2 regions of the Novosphingobium sp. CCH12-A3 genome follow, and region 2 is predicted to be linked to the other one. Evidence: riboswitches for the same ligand, from Rfam matches in the RefSeq annotation. Region 2 holds a riboswitch; the other holds the start of a gene.
What was found. A riboswitch is a leader RNA that binds a small molecule or an ion and turns the genes downstream of it on or off. The one in region 2 is predicted to bind cobalamin.

Region 1 (6,102 bases), on a different contig from region 2:
GGACGCGTGGCACAGGCGTTGAGGCTGGCGCAAGATACGAAGGTGATCAGGTTGCGGCTATCGCGGCGGAAGACCGTGACCGCAGCGTGAAGCTTGCCGTAGGGCGCGCCCCATTCGAGGCCGGCGTCGTAGCTCTTGCTGCGTTCGGGGTTGAGCGCGGCGTTGCCATAGTTTGAAAGCAGCTGGTAGAGCGTCGGGGCCTTGAAGCCCTCGCCATAGCTGGCGCGCAGGCGGAGGTTATCGACCAATTCGAACGCGCCGTTGGCACCGAAGGTCCAGGCCGTGCCGAACCGGCTGTGATCGTCAATGCGGACACCGGCGGCGAGGCTGGCGCGATCGCTGCTCCAGCCAAGCAGGGCGTGGCCCGAGGTGAGGTTGGCCTTGGCCTGTGCATCGAAAGTGCTCGAGAAGCGCGTCCATTCGCTGTCACCGCCGAAATCGAGCGTGAAATCGGCAGGCAGGTTGACGCGGCCCGTCAGGTCAACGCGCTCCGAGCGGCCCTTGTAGCCGTAGGACGGATCAGTGCCGAAAGTCGGGTCGTAGTAGTCGCGCTTGGTATCCGAGATCGCGAAGCCGGTGTTGAGCGTGAGATTGCTGCCGGTGTAGCGCAGGCCGACGCGGCCCGAGGCTTGGCGGGTGGTCTGGTATTCGGGGGTATCGCCGAACACGAGGTAGGTCGGCGGGCCGAAACCGTCGATGTCGGTGCGGGTGTCGGCGTAGCGGGCAGTGGCGACGATCGCGAGGTCTTGCGACAGGTTCACGCGGCCCCTTCCCCCGACGCGCCACTGGCGGAAGCCATCGGGTTCGGTGCCGACCGCTGCGGCCGAGACGCCATCGCTGCGGCTGTAGCCGCCGTTGAGGGTGAGCGCACCGAAGTCTGACGCGATGCCTGCTGCAGCATCGGCGAGATAGCTGTCGTTCGCGCCCAGTTCGGCACTGGCTTCAATGCCGTTGAGTTCGCGCGACTGGACCGCGATCACGCCGCCGATGGCCGCGCTGCCCCAGACGATGGAGTTGGAGCCGCGCAGCACGTCGATCCGCTCGACGCCGCCGGGGGTCAGCGTACCGAAGTCAAAGCCGCCCGAGGGGGCCGAGACGTCTTCGAGGCGAACGCCATCGACGAGGACGAGGACCTGCTCGGCATCCGAGCCGCGCAAACGCACGCCGGTGAAGCTGCCGGGGCCGCCGTTGCGGGTAATTGTCAGGCCGGGGACGCGTTCGAGGACGCGGGTGATGTCGGGGCCCTGGATCGACTGGATTTCGTCGGCGGTGATGACGGTGACGGGCTGGCCGGTCTTGCTGAGCGGGGTTTCGCTGCCGGTGGCAATGACGGTGATGGTTGCCGGGTCGATCTTGTAGTCAGCCACGACGACGTCGTCCGTACCTTGGGCAAGCGCAGGCGTCGCAAGGGTAAGGGCAGAAACGGAAAGCAGGTACTTCTTCACAGGACGCAACTCCGGCCACGAACGGTTGATGCCGTCCATGGCGAGAGGTGCGCTGGGCCATGAATCTGGCGCGCCTCGTCGCGTGCGCCCGGTACACCCCGCCCGGCCGCGGAACGACTACCATCGGCAGGTTTCCTGGCTCCCGGGTCATCGCCCGCTGCCCGCCTTCCCAGTACCGGGGATCGAATCCGGCACCAGTGGCATCACTGGACAGCGCGCTCTCCGGTTACAGTTGCGGGGGCAGCGCCGGATTTGAACCGGCTTCCCTCTTAGCCCGTGTTACCGGGCACCGTTGGCGTCGGCGCGGGGAACTAGCGGGAACTTTGCTGCGCTGCAAGAGGAACTACGTACTTCGGGGCAGGTTTGCTGCCCAATTCATTCTCACGCAAAGCCGCAAAGACGCGAAGATGCCGCGCAGGTTCGATAGGACAGCCATCACCTCCTGCGGCGATTATCCAAGAGCATTGCCTGCGGCAGCGCACGACCTCTTTGCGTCTTCGCGTCTTTGCGTGAGGTTTTCCGATCTGAGCGCCAGGCCGTGGGCTCGCCAGTTAACCGGATCGCAGGAGCTTGTGCCGCATCGGGACAGCGGGAAATGCGGCCGTGCGCGAGGGGGCGCAAAAGGTTAGCGCAATTGAGGATTTTCAGGATTCAGCCCAGCCCCATGCCTCTCGAGCTTGCCTATCGCCCGATCGAACTGCCCGGCGTGGCAGCGACGGCTTATGGCGAGCAGCGTCCGCTCGATTTTGCGGCGCGGATCCGGCGCCGGGATATGCGCTCGATCCGCAACGCCTTGCGCGCGCCTTCGCTGATGCGGCAGCGGCTGGGCGGCGTGGCGATGTTCGGCGTGCTGGGTCTGCTGCTCGGGCCGACCGGGTGGGGCGAACCGGGCGGCGTTCAAGCGGCTGTCGCGCGCGCGCAGATGGCGGGACTGCAACCGTTCGAGCGCGGGGGTGACAGCTTTCCGGGCTCGGCGTTCTACTGGCTCGACACCAGCGACAGCGGGCTGATCGCGCCGACAGAAGCGCAGGCGAAATGGGACCAGAGCCATTCGGATGCCGAGATCCTCTCGGCCCGTCCGGTGTCGGCGGCCGGGTCGAGCGAGGACCGCTGGCGGGCTCTGCAGTGCCTGACCGCAGCAATCTATTATGAGGCGGCGAGCGAGCCTGACGGCGGGCAACGCGCGGTGGCGCAAGTGGTGCTCAACCGCGTGGCGCATCCGGCATGGCCGAACACGGTGTGCGGCGTAGTCTACCAGGGGTCGGAGCGGCCGGGGTGCCAGTTCTCGTTCGCGTGCGATGGCTCGCTGGCGCGCAAGCCGATGAAGGCATTCTGGGACCGGGCGCGGCGCGTGGCCGCCGATGCGCTGGCCGGCTATGTCTATGCGCCGGTGGGACTGGCGACGCATTATCATACGACGGCGGTGCATCCCTACTGGGCGCCGAGCCTTTCGTTCATCGGCACGATCGGGGCGCATCGCTTCTATCGCTGGGCAGGGGCAGCGGGGCGTCCGGCGGCGTTCACCGCGCGCTATCTCGGCGGCGAGCCGATTGCCGCGCCGCATCCGCGCACATGGACGCCCTCGCCCGTCGACATTGCCGATCCGCTGGCGCTGGAGAAGGCGTTCGAGGAAGGGCGGATCGTGGCGCCGGGTGCTGCGACTGCGACACCGGCTGCGGCCATCTCGCAAGTCGCCCCGACGCAGAACCTAGTCCGCCCGCAGGTGCTGCCCGGCGTGAAGGCGGGCGCTACCGGAGCGCCCGTTTCGGGCAGTGGCTCCGTGCTGCCGGGGTACGAGAACGCCAACAAGTGGATCGCGCAGCCGGGGGCTTGAGCAGACGCCGAAGTCTGCTCATGCTGAGCTTGTCGAAGCATCTGATGCTGCGCCTGCGTCCTTCGACAGGCTCAGGAAGAGCGGGTTCGGGATTGCGCAGACCTGTTCCATTCCGCTCGTCGCAAATCTGTTTCAGGACGGGTGGTTATTCGTTCCTTTACCGTGTCGTCACACACACTCTTAGCGCAGGTGGGTCTAGGGCGGGGTCGTGGAGAACGGCACCGATTGTCCCCGGCGCCGTCAGAGAGTTGAGGCACCATGCTGCGATTTGCGCCCCGTTACGGCATCATTTCCCCCTGTCTTTCGCGACGGATCCAGGCGCGACACCTGCGGGCGATAAACGACAATGGTACGGGATCTCAGTGCCACGACGAGGCGCTGGACACCGCGCTCCGCATGTTCGCCGCGCATGGATTTGCAGCAGCAGCGCGCGCACGAGACGCTGCGGTCATTGCCGAACGCAGCGGCGAGCCGAACCGCGTGGAATTCTGGGTCGAGGTCTGTGCAACACTCGACCGGCGGATGGCGCGCGACTTCCTGAAGCGCAAGCACAGCTGATCCGCGCAAGAGTTTGCGGAGAGGAAAAACAAAAGGGAGCCCCGGTGGAGACGCCGGGGCTTTTTGCTGGTCGGATAGTTTGCGCCCCAACCTTGCATTGCGGGGTTGCGCAACACCTCGGAAACAGACCTTTTGCTATTGCGAACTGATATCACAAAAACCCCGGATATAGCGGGTTTTCGCGGTTGCATTCGTGTGCGCGCGGGCCTAGGGCCCGATTCATTCTGCCAGAACCTTCCTGTCTCGCGGGGCACGGGAGGGACCTGGGCGAAAGCTCTGCTGGCATTTGTATGCTTGTCCCCGCGAACGGGAAAGGACCGTAGAGCATGGCACGCAAGAAGATCGCGCTTATCGGCGCAGGCAATATCGGGGGCACGCTGGCCCACCTCGCCGCCCAGAAGGAACTGGGTGACATCGTCCTGTTCGACGTGGTCGAAGGCGTGCCGCAGGGCAAGGCGCTCGACCTTTCGCAGTGCGGCCCGGTCGAAGGCTTCGACGCCAAGATCACCGGCACCAACGACTATGCCGACATTGCCGGTGCCGACGTGATCATCGTGACCGCAGGCGTTGCCCGCAAGCCGGGCATGAGCCGCGAAGACCTGCTCGGCATCAACCTCAAGGTGATGAAGGCTGTTGGCGAAGGCATCCGTGACAACGCGCCCGACGCTTTCGTCATCTGCATCACCAACCCGCTCGACGCGATGGTCTGGGCGCTGCGCGAATTCTCCGGCCTGCCGCACAACAAGGTCGTCGGCATGGCCGGCGTGCTCGACTCGGCGCGCTTCAGCACGTTCCTCGCCTGGGAATTCGGCGTCTCGATCCGCGACGTGAACACGTTCGTGCTTGGTGGCCACGGCGACACCATGGTGCCCGTCACCCAGTACTCGACGGTCAACGGCATTCCGGTGCCCGACCTCGTCAAGATGGGCCTGTCCACCCAGGAGAAGATCGACGCGATCGTGCAGCGCACCCGTTCGGGCGGCGGCGAGATCGTCGGCCTGCTCAAGACCGGCTCGGCGTTCTACGCCCCGGCCGCTTCGGGCATCGCCATGGCCGAAGCCTACCTCAATGACCAGAAGCGCATCCTGCCCTGCGCTGCCTACGTCGATGGCCAGTACGGCGTTGACGGCCTCTACGTTGGCGTGCCCGTGCTGATCGGCGCGAACGGCGTTGAGCAGGTGATCGAGATCGAGCTGGACGACGAAGCCAAGTCGAACCTCCAGGTCTCGGTCGACGCGGTCAAGGAACTGCTGGAAGCCTGCAAGGGCATCGATAGCTCGCTGGCTTAATTTGGTAGGATGACGTGCGCCCCCGCGCAGGCGGGGGCCTCAGTCGGTTTACGCAGGTGTTGCGTAACAACACCGAGGTCCCCGCCTTCGCGGGGACGCAATATCCGGAAGTGATTGATGTCCATTCTCGTCGACAAGAACACCAAGGTCATCACGCAGGGGATGACCGGCAAGACCGGCAGCTTCCACACGCAGGCTGCGCTTGACTACGGCACGCAGATGGTTGGCGGCGTGACCCCCGGCAAGGGCGGCACGACCCACATCGGCCTGCCGCAGTTCGATACCGTGGCCGAGGCCAAGGCCGTCACCGGTGCGACCGCATCATGCGTCTACGTGCCGCCTTCGGGCTGCGCCGACGCCATCCTCGAGGCGATCGATGCCGAGATGGAGCTGATCGTGGCGATCACCGAGGGCGTGCCCGTGCTCGACATGGTCAAGGTCAAGCGCGCGCTGTCGGGTTCGAAGAGCCGCCTGATCGGTCCGAACTGCCCCGGCGTGCTGACGCCCAACCAGTGCAAAATCGGCATCATGCCCGGTTCGATCTTCAAGGAAGGCTCTGTCGGCGTGGTCTCGCGCTCGGGCACGCTGACCTATGAGGCGGTGTTCCAGACCTCGGCCATCGGCCTTGGCCAGACCACCGCTGTCGGCATCGGCGGGGACCCGGTCAACGGCACCAACTTCATCGACGTGCTCGAACTGTTCCTGGCCGACGAAGCCACCAAGTCGATCATCATGATCGGCGAGATCGGCGGCGATGCCGAGGAGCAGGCCGCACAGTTCCTGATCGACGAGGCCAAGCGTGGCCGCAAGAAGCCGATGGCCGGCTTCATCGCGGGCCGCACCGCGCCTCCGGGCCGCCGCATGGGCCATGCCGGCGCCATCGTATCGGGCGGCAAGGGCGATGCTGAAAGCAAGATCGCGGCCATGGAAGCCGCCGGCATCAAGGTCTCCGCCTCGCCCTCGCTGCTGGGCGAGA
Region 2 (6,102 bases):
TGGCGATGCCCATCTCGCCCACCAGCAACAGTTGCGTGTCCGGCAGAACAGAGGCAGCACCGGCATTGAGCGCGGCGAGGCAGTCGTCTCTCGTCAACGCGGCTTCGCGAGAGATATCGCCGGTCGGAAGGTCAAGATCGAGTGCGATGACCGACAGATCAGCGCCGCATGCGCGGGTCAACTGGTTGATAGCCGCCCCGCCATTGCGGAAGTTGGCGACCATCTGCGCGGTCACTTCCGGGGAAAAGGCACTGACTCCCTGCGCCGCCACGCCGTGATTTCCGGCAAAGACCACCGCCTGCACTCGGTCGATAGATGGCTGTGCCTTGCCTTGCCAGGCGGCCATGAATACGGCGATCTCTTCCAACCGGCCCAGCGATCCGGCAGGTTTGGTCAGACTCTCCTGCCGTTCTCGCGCTTGTGCGCTGGCCTGCGCGTCGGGGGCGGGCAACGCAGTGAGTGCAAAGGCGAAGGCTGCCTCATCGGTGAAGCAGATCATGCGCAGACGAAGCCTTCCGGCGGGGTACGGGCAATGAACTGTCCCTTCACGCCTTCGGGCCATTGGCCATAGGGCACTACGCCTTCCGCGCTTTGCGCATGGAGAGTGGCGTATTCGAGAATAGCGCGGGCCGCCTCCTCGGTGGGGGTGAACCTACCCAGGACGTAGCCGATCTTGCCCGATGCGCGCAGATGCACGGTGCAATGCTGCTGGCAGGCGAAGAGGCATGCAGTCTCCTGCACCGCCACTGCGGACAGTGCGGGATCGGCCTGTTGGAGACTGCGCATTGCTTGGGCAAGCAGGGCACCGCCCCGCTGGCCTTCTGCATCCTCACGCTGATCGGCAGAAAGGCGGCAGGTTGAGCAGACGACCACCGCTGGGCCGGGTTCGATCGCGCGCAGCATCAGAACCGGCTCCTCAGACCAAGGTAGACCGTACGCCCGAGGGCACCATAGCCGCCCGCTGTCTCGTAGCGCTTGTCCATGATGTTCTCAGCGCGGGCATTGATGGTCAGCCCTTCGGCAACCCGCCACGCGGCGCGAAGATCGACCAGCCAATAGGCTGGCAGCTCGGTGCTGCTGCCGGCCCGGTCGAAAGTCTCGCCCGAATAGCGGGCGGCCACACTGGCGCGCAGGCCCTTCGGCAGGTCCACCCCGCTTTCCAGATTGGCAAGATGGCGCGGCACGCGGGCAAGCTGACGGCCGATATCAGTGCTGCTGGGCGAACGGTCCTCCGCTTCGATCCAGCTGTAGTTTGCTGTCGCAAAGAGCACGCCAAGCTGCGCGCTGCCGGCCAGCTCCAGCCCCTTGGCGTGGGCCTTGCGCACGTTGGCGTAGTAGCCGAAGCGTGTGGTTGTCGTGCCGGGGATATAGCACGCGGCGGGCAAGGTGCCGGTGGTCGGACAGAAGGCGAAGTCGATCAGATTTTCGGTTTCCCGCTCGAACCAGGTCGCCGAAGCGTGGAAAACTTCGCCGAGTGACTGTTCGGCGCCGACCGACCAACCCTTGGCCTGCTCCGGTTGCAACACGGCAGAACCGTAAATGCTGAACAGCTGGTAGAGCGAAGGAGCCTTGAAGCCTTCATCATAGCTGGCGCGCAGCACAGTCTGCCCGGCGTTAGGCGTGTAGACTGCGCCTCCGGTAAGAACTGTGTTGCCGCCGAAGCGGGATTGGTCGTCGTGGCGCACACCGCCGTTCAGCGTCAGGCCGATGAGCGGGGTGAGGCGCAACTCGCCGTAGACGCTGTTCGTATCGGCGCTTTGCGGGACGAGGGCGTAATCGGCGGTATTGTTGCCGGGTGAGGCGCTGGTCATGCGCTGCTCCTCGCGTTCAGCCCCGAATTTGGCGCTGAGACCTTCTGCAAGCTTCAAGTTGCCTTGATATTCGAAACGGCGCACGCGGCCATGCGCATCGAAGTTCAAGGACCGGATCGAGCGCGCCGGATCGTAGTTCTCGCGGTCCGTTTCGGTCTGCAGCACGGCAATGCGGTTGGTGAGGCGCCCATCGAACAGGGCCAGATTGACACCTGCATAACCGGTCCATTCGGTGGTCAGGCCATAGGTACGCGCGTCCCCCGAGCTGCCATCGAATTCGTTGCGCGCATCGGCCAAATAGCCGCGCAAGTCGACCGACAGGTTTGGCGTGAGCTTGAGCGTGGCTGTGCCGCTGGCGGAAACGCGGCGGTAGCCATCGTCCTCCGTGCCGTTGCTGCGTGCGGAGATGCCATCGGTGGTGAAGGCGGAGCCCGCCACGCGCCAGTCGAGCAATGATCCGGCCCCGCCAATGCCAGCCTGGGCGTTGACCGTGGAGTGGGTGCCGGCTTCGACCGCCACGCTCCCTTCCAGCGGCTGTTCCGCGCGTCGCGTCAGTACGCTGACCACGCCGCCGATGGCATCGCTTCCCCACAGGATCGATTGCGGCCCGCGCAGGATTTCCACGCGCTCGATGTCGTCGATCAGCAGGTTGGAGAACGAATAGCCGCCGCCGGTGGCCGACGGATCGGAAATGCGCACACCGTCGATCACCATCACGGTCTGCGAGGAATCGGCGCCGCGGATGCGTAGCGATGTGGCGGTGCCAAAGCCACCATTGCGCGAAAGGCTGACGCCTGGCGTGCGCAGCATTAGATCGGTGAGCGCGATCGGCTGCTGGGCGCGGATCGCCGTTTCGTCAAGCACGGTTACGGTGGCAGAGACTGCGCTCTGCTCGACCGGGCTGCGCAAGGCAGTAACGACGATTGAAGGATCAGGCGCGTCCTCGGCTAAAGCGGGCGAGGCGAGTAGCGTGGCAAGCGAAACAACAGGAATATGGGCAGGACGCATGGTGCGGCTCCCTTCGGTACGAACGGCATGGACCTGCCGCTCAGACACGCGAAGGAAGCACGCGCCGGCATATGCACCGCAAGGCGCAACACGGCATCGCTTCCCGCACGGGGCTTCCCGGCAGGCAATGGCTGTCGTTGCGCGAGGGGTGTGCCGCCTTTGCAAGCCGGCAACCTCGAACGTCCGGTGCACCCTGCCCGAACGAAGAACGACCGCAACAGGCAGGTCTCCTGGCTCGCGGGTCAATGCCGGTCCGGCCGCCTTCTCAGGACGGTGAGGTCCCAATGGCGTAATTGGCCGGTCGGCTCGCCGCTTACAGTTGCAGGGGCAGCCGGAGTTTTACACCCCGTTCCCTTTTGATCCCCTCTCGGGGAACCTGTCGCGGCGGTGCAGGTAGCGACATGTTTTTGCTGCTGCAAGTGCGAATACTTGCGCAGATCAATTGCTTGGCTTATCCAGTCTTTCGCAACGGGTGCCCGAAAGGGCTTAATCGGGAAGTCCGGGCGGTGGTCGCAAGCCACCCAATCCGGCACTGCTCCCGCAACTGTAACCGGTAGCGCATCGCCATCATGCCATTGGGTTTCGGCCCGAGAAGGCGGCGAAAGGCGCGACGATCCGGAAGTCAGGAAACCGGCCTGTTGCGGTCGTTTCTCTGCGCGGGCGGGATGTACCGGGCGGACGAAGGCACACCCTTCGCGGACGACACTGTTGTGCGTTCTTGTCGGAGGGAGATCCGTGATGACCAGCACCTGAGATCCAGCCAGACGTGCGCGTCCGCACGTCTTGCCGATCCTGCGCATCACGCATGCGCACAATCAATTCATACCTGTTCACAGGAGGCCAATCATGGTCCGTATTTCGCGTCCTGATCTCGCGATGTTTGGCGCGCTTGCGATCGTCATGCTCGTAACCCGCACCCATTCGCTCAGCAATGTCATGCACCTGCCTGACACCAGCCTTGCCAGTTTCTTCGTCGGCGGTTTCTTCCTGCGCCGCGCGACTGCTTTTGCAGGGCTCTTCCTGCTCGCCTTTGCCATCGACGTGACAGTGATCGGCTGGTTCGGCCAGTCCAGCTTCTGCTTCACCCCTGCCTACTGGATGCTCGTTCCGGCCTACGGCACGATGTGGCTGGCCGGGCGCGCGGGCGCGGACAAGCTGGGCACCGAACCGTCATCACTGCTGGGGCTGCTGGCGCTGGTCAGCGTTGCCACGCTGGTTTCCGAGCTGTTCTCCAGTGGCGGATTCTACTTCCTCGGTGGCCGTTTTACCGATCCGACCGTCGCAGGCTTTATGCCCCGCCTCGCTCGCTATTTCCCACCGACCCTTGCGGCCACTCTGCTGTGGACCGCAACTGCAGCAGGCATCTATGCCTTGCTGGTCGCCGCGCGCCCCTCGCTTGCCTCACGAGCAGAGCAATGAGCGAAACCCCAGAGGCGCACCGCGAGCGCGCCCGCAAGCACAAGGCGGTGGTCGATGCCAAGATCGCCGCCGCCACGCGCGACAAAGGCCTGCTGCTGGTTCTCACCGGCAACGGCAAGGGCAAGTCCTCCAGCGCCTTTGGCATGGTGGCGCGGACGCTCGGCTACGGTCGCAAAGCGGCGGTGTTCCAGTTCATCAAGGGTGCGGAAAACGTCGGTGAACGCGCCTTCTTCGCCTCGCACCCCGATGTGATCTGGGAGAAGTGCGGCGAGGGTTTCACTTGGGAAACGCAGGATCGGACACGTGACATTGCCGCTGCGAGGGCGGGCTGGGAAAAGGCCAAAGCTGCGCTGGCCGAACCTGACATCAGCCTCGTCGTGCTCGATGAATTGACCTACCTCATCACCTACCGCTATCTCGCGCTCGATGAGATCATGCCCGCGATCGAGGCGCGACCGGCGATGCAGCACGTGGTCATCACCGGTCGTGCCGCAGACGATGCGCTGATTGCCGCCGCCGACGCCGTGAGCGCGATCCGCGACGTGAAGCATGCCTTCCGTGACGGCGTGCGCGCCCAAGAAGGGATCGATCGGTGACGACCGCATCTTGCCGAGCGTTGCTGGTCAGCGCGCCGGCTTCGGGGCAGGGCAAGACGACGGTCACGGCCGCTCTTGCCCGCCGCCACGTGCAGGCAGGGCGGCGGGTCCGCGTGTTCAAATTCGGCCCTGACTTCCTGGATCCGATGATCCTCGAACGCGCCTGCGGTGCACCGGTCTACCAGCTGGATCTCTTCATGGTGGGCGAGGCGCAATGTCGCCGTCTGTTGCATGAGGCTGCCCGCGAAGCAGACCTGATCCTTGTCGAAGGCGTCATGGGCTTGTTTGATGGCGATCCTTCCGCTGCGGACTTGGCCGTACGCTTTGGCCTGCCGGTGCTGGCGGTCATCGACGGTAGCGCCATGGCACAGACCTTCGGAGCGCTGGCGCATGGTCTTGCCACTTATCGCGATGACATCCGCGTGGTTGCAGCGCTGGCCAATCGCGTTGGCAGCGAGCGCCACGCCGCGATGCTGCGCGAAAGCCTACCGCCGGGAATGCGCTGGCTCGGTTCCATGCCCCCAAGCCCGGATGTGGCCTTGCCCGAACGGCACCTTGGTCTGGTACAGGCGGGAGAAGTGGGCGATATCGACTGCCGGATCGATGCAGCCGCAGCTTGCCTTGGTGATGATGCTCTATGGCTGCCTGAACCGGTGGCCTTCGCCACGGAGGTGACAGCGAGCGTGCCACCGCTGCTGGCGGGCTTGCGCATCGCCATAGCCCGCGCTGGGGCTTTTGCCTTCATCTATCCCGCCAATGTCGCGTGCCTTGAAGAGATGGGCGCGCAGGTGCTGTTCTTCTCGCCCATGGCCGATCAATCTCTTCCTGAATGTGATGCGCTATGGCTTCCAGGCGGCTATCCCGAACTTCATCTTGCAGAACTGTCGCAAAACCATTCGATGATTGCCGCGATCCGTGCGCATCATCGGGCGGGCAAACCGATTTTGGCGGAATGCGGCGGTATGCTTTACTGCCTTGATGAGCTCGATGACGGTAAAGGTCACAGCGCGCCGATGCTGAAGCTGATGCCTGGTAAGGGTATCATGCAAGGCCGTCTTGCGGCCCTCGGCTTGCAATCCGTCGAGTTGAATGGCGGCATATTGCGAGGCCACACGTTCCACTATTCTCGGCTCGAAACGACGGTCCGGCGCTATTGCGGCGCACAAGGCACGAAGGGCGCTGAGGGGGAAGCAATCTACCACTGTGGCAGCCTCTGGGCCAGTTACGTACACCTCTATTTTCAGTCCGCCATGTCGGCCGCCGCTTCA

Region 1: linked by a shared signal. The riboswitch ahead of AX703_RS10690 (TonB-dependent siderophore receptor) and the one ahead of AX703_RS03890 (hypothetical protein) in region 2 are both predicted to bind cobalamin.

The regions. Positions count from the first base shown of each region.
Region 1 is NZ_LSIA01000136.1:1,353-7,454, forward strand. Features, by position in the region: gene AX703_RS10690 (TonB-dependent siderophore receptor) at 1-1,484, opposite strand, end outside; cobalamin riboswitch at 1,553-1,754, opposite strand; gene AX703_RS10695 (cell wall hydrolase) at 2,110-3,279, shown strand; gene AX703_RS10700 (hypothetical protein) at 3,538-3,837, shown strand; gene mdh (malate dehydrogenase) at 4,164-5,126, shown strand; gene sucD (succinate--CoA ligase subunit alpha) at 5,244-6,102, shown strand, end outside.
Region 2 is NZ_LSIA01000053.1:25,723-31,824, reverse strand. Features, by position in the region: gene cobT (nicotinate-nucleotide--dimethylbenzimidazole phosphoribosyltransferase) at 1-499, opposite strand, end outside; gene AX703_RS03900 (DUF1636 domain-containing protein) at 496-903, opposite strand; gene AX703_RS03895 (TonB-dependent siderophore receptor) at 903-2,819, opposite strand; cobalamin riboswitch at 3,022-3,214, opposite strand; cobalamin riboswitch at 3,273-3,473, shown strand; gene AX703_RS03890 (hypothetical protein) at 3,666-4,238, shown strand; gene cobO (cob(I)yrinic acid a,c-diamide adenosyltransferase) at 4,235-4,834, shown strand; gene AX703_RS03880 (cobyrinate a,c-diamide synthase) at 4,831-6,102, shown strand, end outside.